Regions from separate parts of the Mesorhizobium sp. M0500 genome, predicted to be linked through region 2. Evidence: predicted binding sites of a transcription regulator. Region 2 holds the regulator's gene; the other holds the start of a gene.
What was found. Region 2 encodes HrcA, which represses chaperone genes, less so after heat shock. Its sites were predicted from a motif close to GTTAGCACTCNCNNNNNGNGAGTGCTAAC; they were not measured.
Positions count from the first base shown of each region.

Region 1: groES (co-chaperone GroES) is a predicted target of HrcA. The motif match lies at 1,920-1,948, and genes of this name have one in related genera.

Region 1 covers NZ_JAMYRB010000036.1:24,700-28,114, forward strand. Annotated here, with positions in the region: gene groL (chaperonin GroEL) at 1-1,507, opposite strand, end outside; gene groES (co-chaperone GroES) at 1,571-1,867, opposite strand; gene bioZ (3-oxopimeloyl-[acyl-carrier-protein] synthase BioZ) at 2,298-3,281, opposite strand; gene NKI70_RS30945 (adenosylmethionine--8-amino-7-oxononanoate transaminase) at 3,278-3,415, opposite strand, start outside.
Region 2 covers NZ_JAMYRB010000010.1:112,418-115,832, forward strand. Annotated here, with positions in the region: gene NKI70_RS19510 (PQQ-dependent sugar dehydrogenase) at 1-1,000, opposite strand, end outside; gene NKI70_RS19515 (hypothetical protein) at 1,100-1,297, opposite strand; gene hrcA (heat-inducible transcriptional repressor HrcA) at 1,334-2,446, opposite strand; gene rph (ribonuclease PH) at 2,593-3,309, shown strand; gene NKI70_RS19530 (VOC family protein) at 3,342-3,415, shown strand, end outside.

The DNA of each region.
Region 1 (3,415 bases), on a different contig from region 2:
CTGTGCGCACAACCTTGACCGGATCGACGATACCCATGGCGATCATGTCGCCATATTCGCCGGTCTGGGCGTTGTAACCGAAGGTCGCGCCCTTGTTCTCAAGGATCTTGCCGGCAACGATCGATGCTTCCGCACCGGCGTTGGCGGCGATCTGGCGAGCCGGAGCCTGCAGCGCGCGACGCACGATGGCGATGCCGGCGGTCTGGTCGGAGTTGGCGCCGGTGACGGTGATGGCCAGCGAAGCGCGCAGCAGGGCGACGCCGCCGCCGGGCACGATGCCTTCTTCGACGGCCGCACGGGTCGCGTTGAGGGCGTCGTCGACGCGGTCCTTCTTTTCCTTGACTTCGATCTCGGTCGCACCGCCGACGCGGATGACGGCAACGCCGCCCGCCAGCTTGGCGAGACGTTCCTGCAGCTTCTCCTTGTCGTAGTCCGAGGTGGTCTCCTCGATCTGCTGCTTGATCTGGGCGACGCGGCCCTGGATCTCTTCCTTCTTGCCGGCGCCGTCGACAATGGTGGTGTTCTCCTTGGAGATCGACACCTTCTTGGCGCGGCCGAGCATGTTGAGGCCGACATTCTCGAGCTTGATGCCGAGGTCTTCCGAAATGACCTGGCCACCGGTGAGGATGGCGATGTCCTCCAGCATGGCCTTTCGGCGATCACCGAAGCCCGGCGCCTTGACGGCAGCGATCTTCAGGCCGCCACGCAGCTTGTTGACGACCAGCGTGGCCAGGGCCTCGCCTTCGACATCTTCCGAGATGATGACCAGCGGCTTCGAGGTCTGCACGACGGCCTCGAGGATCGGCAGCATGGCCTGCAGGTTGGAGAGCTTCTTCTCGTGGAGAAGAATGTAGGCGTCTTCCAGATCCGCAACCATCTTCTCGGCGTTGGTGACGAAGTAGGGCGAGAGATAGCCGCGGTCGAACTGCATGCCTTCAACGACTTCAAGCTCGGTCTCGGCGGTCTTGGCTTCCTCAACCGTGATGACGCCTTCATTGCCGACCTTCTGCATCGCTTCGGCGATCATCTTGCCGACCGACTCGTCGCCATTGCCGGCGATCGTGCCGACCTGGGCAACTTCCTCGGAGGTCTTGATCTTCTTGGCAGCGTTGCCGAGAGCCGCGACGACTTCGGTCACGGCCAGGTCGATGCCGCGCTTCAGGTCCATCGGGTTCATGCCGGCGGCAACCGCCTTGTTACCTTCCTGGACGATCGACTGCGCCAGAACGGTCGCGGTCGTGGTGCCATCACCGGCGATGTCGTTGGTCTTCGAAGCAACTTCGCGGATCATCTGCGCGCCCATGTTTTCGAACTTGTCGGAAAGTTCGATTTCCTTGGCGACGGTGACGCCGTCCTTGGTGATGCGCGGTGCGCCGAACGACTTGTCGATGACGACGTTGCGGCCCTTGGGACCGAGGGTCACCTTCACCGCGTCGGCGAGGATGTTGACGCCGTGAAGCATGCGCTCGCGGGCGTCGCGGGAGAATTTTACGTCTTTGGCAGCCATTTTTTAGCTCCTGGCAGGGGCTTGCGATCAAGCCCGAAATTCAGTTGACGGTGAGGCCGATAATCAGCCGATGATGCCCATAATGTCGGATTCCTTCATGATCAGAAGGTCTTCGCCATTGAGCTTGACTTCGGTGCCCGACCACTTGCCGAACAGGATGCGGTCGCCGGCCTTGACGTCCAGCGGGACCAGCTTGCCGGCTTCGTCGCGAGCGCCGGAGCCGACGGCGATGATCTCGCCTTCCTGCGGCTTTTCCTTCGCCGTATCCGGGATGATGATCCCGCCGGCGGTCTTGGATTCGGATTCGACCCGGCGTACGACCACGCGGTCATGCAGCGGCCGGAAATTCGACTTTGCCATTTTTGGATTTCCTTGGTGCGGATGTTGAACGGTGCTCCGTTGCCGGAGCATGCCTAGCACTCAGCCGAAGCGAGTGCTAACGCGGCAATGAGATAAGCCGCAGGCTCCTGCTAGTCAAGACGGAAGAGCAAAGAGCAAAGAGAAAAGAGAAGACAGCAAAGAGCAGCCAGCAAAGAGCGTGTAAGCATCGAGCCTTTTATGTGAACAATGTCGGGTATCCGACATATATGGGGCGGCTCACCCTTTGTAATTGAGCTTTATTCAGATGGTACGATTGGTGCAACGGGTGTTGCATTTGAACTCATCCAGAGGCTCGCACGGGTCGTGCTGCGTCAGCTTGGTCATGTCGAGCTTCAGAAGGCCATTTTGGCATTGGTTCTGTTGCTCCTATTGCCATTCATGACCGATCCTGCGCGCGTGAGCCGGCCGGCTAGATTCCAACCACGAGAGCGCCGCCGCTGAGACCCGCACCCGCCGCCGCCAGAAGGATTTTCTCTCCTGGCTGGAATGGCTTCATCTGGTTGGCGAGCGAGAGCGACAGCGGGACCGTCGCGGCCGAAGAGTTGCCGTATTCGGCAATCGTCTTGACAATTGCTTGGTCCGCAATGCCGAGGTTTCTTCCGACCGCGCCGAAAATGCGAGCATTGGCCTGATGCGGCACGAACCGGCCGACATCCTGTGGTTGCACTCCGGCAGCGGCTAGCGCGCTTATCGAGCAATCGGTCATCATCTCGACGGCCTTTGCGAACACTTCGCGGCCGTCGGTCATCGTCATTCGGGTTTGCGCGAGGTCGAGGTCACCGTGGAACGGCTTGTTGCTTCCTCCTGCGGGAATCTGGATCAGCCCGTATCGCGAGCCGTCCGAATCCACCGAGGCACCGAGGATCCCCCGATCAGTATCCTCGCACAGACCGATCACCACGGCGCCGGCGGCATCGGCAAACAGCACGGCGCTGGCGCGCTCAGCGGGATTGATGCGGCGGCTGAGGATGTTGGCGGCAATAACAAGGCTCGCTTTGCCGTGCAGGCGGGTAAATCCGTCCGCGAACATCAGCGCATAGATGAAGCCGGCGCAGGCGCCGGTCAGATCGACAGCGCCGGCGCGGCCCAGCCCCAACCGATGTGCGACCAGGGGCGCGCTGGGCGGCAGGAGGTGATCGGGCGTCGAGGTGGCAAGTAACAGCAGACCGATGTCGTGGCGCGCAATGCCGGCGTTCGCCAAAGCCATGTCGCCGGCTTGCGTGGCCAAGCCAGACAGCGTGTCTTCGTCCGTTGCCCAGAAGCGCGAACGAATTCCGGTGCGCCGCTCGATCCAGCCCGGTTCGAGGCCGAGATTGTTCTCGATTTCGGCATTGGCCACCTTTCGCCCAGGCGCATGATGGCCAAACCCGAGAAGGCGCGACGACCTGCTCATGGCCTCGAACCGAAGCGTTCGCCGGCTTCCTCGATGGCGTCATAGAGCCCGTCCAGCTCCTCGCCGGTGATGCAATAAGGCGGGAGAAGATAGAGGACATTGCCGAGCGGGCGCACAAGGAGCCCGCGCTTGAG
Region 2 (3,415 bases):
GGTCTGGCCGCTCGCCCTGATGGCGCGGATCCTCGTTATTGCCGATGTAGTACCAAGGCCAACCATAGAATCCGCCGTCCTTGACCGCTGTTGCAAATTCGAACGGCACATTGTCGCCGAGTTCGTCGCGCTCATTGACGACGCACCACAATGCGCCGGTGGCGGGCTGCACGGTCATGCCCGTACAGTTGCGCAGGCCGGTGGCGACAGTTCGGGGATTTTTCCCATCCGGGTCAAAGGCGAGCACATCGGCACGGCCGTCCTCGGAGCCCCAGGCCGCCCCGAGCGGCTTTGATTTGGCCCAGGCGTCGAGGCCGCTATCCGGCTCCTTACCTATATCCTCGGCGACGTTCGAGGCGGAGCCAACCGACAAATAAAGCGTTTTGCCGTCCTGCGAGAAGGCGATGTCGCGGGTCGTGTGACCACCCGACGGGATTTGGGCGACAATGGTTTCTGGTTTGCCGGATGTCTTCAGGTCGCCATCGCGATAGGGGAAGCGGACGATGCTGTCGCTGTTCGCGACATAAACCCATTGCGGTTTGTCTCCTGGCGGATAGAAGGCGATGCCGTAGGGATAATTGAGCCCCTTGGCGAAGATCGCTTTCTCGATGGGCTTGGCGCTGCCCTCGGCGAGACGATAGACGCGTATTTGGTCGGCATGGCTGTTGGCAACAAACAGGTCGCCATTCGGAGCGACGCGCACGACACGTGGATTGACGATGCCGGATGCGATCATTTCAGCCGAAAAGCCCGACGGCAATTCTGGCTTGGCGCGTTCGGGCCGTTCCGCCACGCCGGCGCCGTTCGAAGCGGATTGGGCGGGGTCGGCTGCCGGCATGTCTCGCGGCCCAATCAGGCGTCGGACGCCAGGCCTGTCGGCGTGCCAATCGCCAAACGCGGCTTCGCCTTTGAGCACATTCTGGTCCGCCTGCTGGGCGGCTGCCGGTGTCGCAACAAGGAGGGCAGCGGCAACAGCCGCAAAGCCGCCAGATCGGATCATCAACGTCCTCCGGGATTCGCCTCGAACAGGGCAAACGGCATCAGGTATTGATCGTTCCAAGCGGCCGTCCAGCACACGAGGATTTGAAGCCGAACCCGTTCAGTTGCCAGAGGCGTAAAAGTCGTCGTCGAGGCGCTTTTCCAGCGCGACCAGATCGGCCGGCAGCGGCAGACCCATCGCCCGCATCTCTTGCAGCTTCTCGCGCAACTGCTCTTGCACCTCGTGCTGATCCTCTGGCTGGTTGATCATTTCTTCGAGCAGCAGACTGATCTGGGCCTTGAACGATTCCAGCGCCATTCTTTTCTCCTCCTTGCGGCAGGCCCGCGGCGGCTCCTAGCTCAGCATGCGCGAAATCAGCTGCGCGGTATAGTCGACCATCGGTACTATGCGCGCATAATTCAGCCGCGTCGGCCCGATGACGCCGAGCGCACCGACGACGCGCGCGTCCTTGTCGCGATAGGGTGCCACCACCAGCGAGGAGCCAGACAGCGAAAACAGCTTGTTTTCCGAACCGATGAATATGCGCACGCCTGGGCCTGCCTCGGCGAGGTCGAGAAGCTGGATCAGCCCATCCTGCGTCTCCAGATCCTCAAACAGATGCCGCAGCAATTCTATGTCGGCCTGGGCAGTGACGTTTTCCAGGAGATTGGCGCGGCCGCGCACGATAAGCCGCCCAGGCACGCCGCTTTCAGCGCCTGCCCAGACCGCCAGGCCCTTCTCGACCAGATCCTGCGACAGCGTGTCGAGGGCTGCCCTGGTCTCTTCCTTGATGCGGGCGATCTCGACCCGCGCCTCGGCCAGGGTGCGGCCGCGGATATGGGCGTTGAGGAAGTTGGAGGCTTCGTGCAATTGCGAGATGGTGATGCCGGCGGGCAGATCGATGACGCGATTTTCGACGTCGCCGTTCTGCGAGACCAGCACGGCCAGCGCCTTGGTCGGCTCGAGCTGGATGAATTCGATGTGCTTAAGCGCCACCTCATTCTTGGCGGCGAGCACGAGGCCGGCGCCGCGCGACATGCCGGACAGCATCTGGCTGGCCTCGGTCAGCATATGCTCCAGCGTCGCGCCCGAGCCGGAGGCGCGCACCTGGGCCTCGATGGTACGGCGCTCCTCGTCGGAGAGGTCACCAAGTTCCATGAAAGCATCGACGAAGAAGCGCAGGCCTGCCTGGGTCGGCAGCCGGCCAGCCGAAATGTGCGGCGCATAGATCAGGCCGAGATGCTCAAGGTCGCTCATCACGTTGCGGATGGTGGCCGGCGACAGCGACGACGGCAGGATGCGCGACAGGCTGCGCGAACCGACCGGCTCGCCATCCCTCAAATAGGAATCGACGATGCGCCGGAAGATGTCGCGCGAACGCATGTCGAGCGATTGAAGCGCGGGCGATTGCAGCGCGTGCGACGGGAGCACGTGCGACTGCAAACCGGGATCGACTGCCTTTGTCATTTCGAGCCAAAAACCTCCGCCCCGAAGATATAGACTTCCGCGGTGTCGGCGCAACCGGTCCATTTTCCTTTGCGCCTCACGCCCCGTGCGGCTACAAGCCGGCCAAGATTCCCCGGCCAAGATTCCGAAGAAAGAAAGAAGCCTGAATGCGCCCTTCCAAACGCCAATTCGACGAAATGCGCCCCATCTCCTTCGAGCGCGGCGTCTCCAAGCATGCGGAAGGCTCGTGCCTGGTGAAGTTCGGCGACACGCATGTGCTGTGTACGGCCAGCCTGGAGGAAAAGGTGCCGGGCTGGATGCGCAACTCCGGCAAGGGCTGGGTGACGGCGGAATACGGCATGCTGCCGCGTTCGACCGGCGAGCGCATGCGCCGCGAGGCTTCGGCCGGCAAACAAGGCGGCCGCACGCTGGAAATCCAGCGGCTGATCGGCCGCTCCCTGCGCGCCGTGGTCGATCTGCAGGCGCTCGGCGAGCAGCAGATCACCGTCGACTGCGACGTGATCCAGGCCGACGGCGGCACGCGCACCGCTTCGATCACCGGCGGCTGGGTGGCGCTCTACGACTGCCTGCGCTGGATGGAAACCCGCCAGATGGCGAGCCTGGGCAAGGTGCTGAAGGATCACGTTGCGGCGATCTCCTGCGGCATCCATGATGGCCAGCCGGTCATCGACCTCGACTATATCGAGGATTCCTCGGCCAGTACCGACGCCAATTTCGTCATGACCGGCAAGGGCGGCATCGTCGAGATCCAAGGCACGGCCGAGGGCGAGCCGTTCTCGGAAGAGCAGTTCGCGGCGCTGATGGGGCTCGCCAAGAAAGGTATTCAGCGCCTGGTCAGCTTGCAGCAAATGGCGGTGGCTTAGCTGCGGTCAATATTGATGAGATTGGCGATCCTGTGACCCCTTCTGCAATCCTGGAATCAGCACTCTACGTGACGGACCTTGCTGCCGCGGAACGGTTCTATTCGGG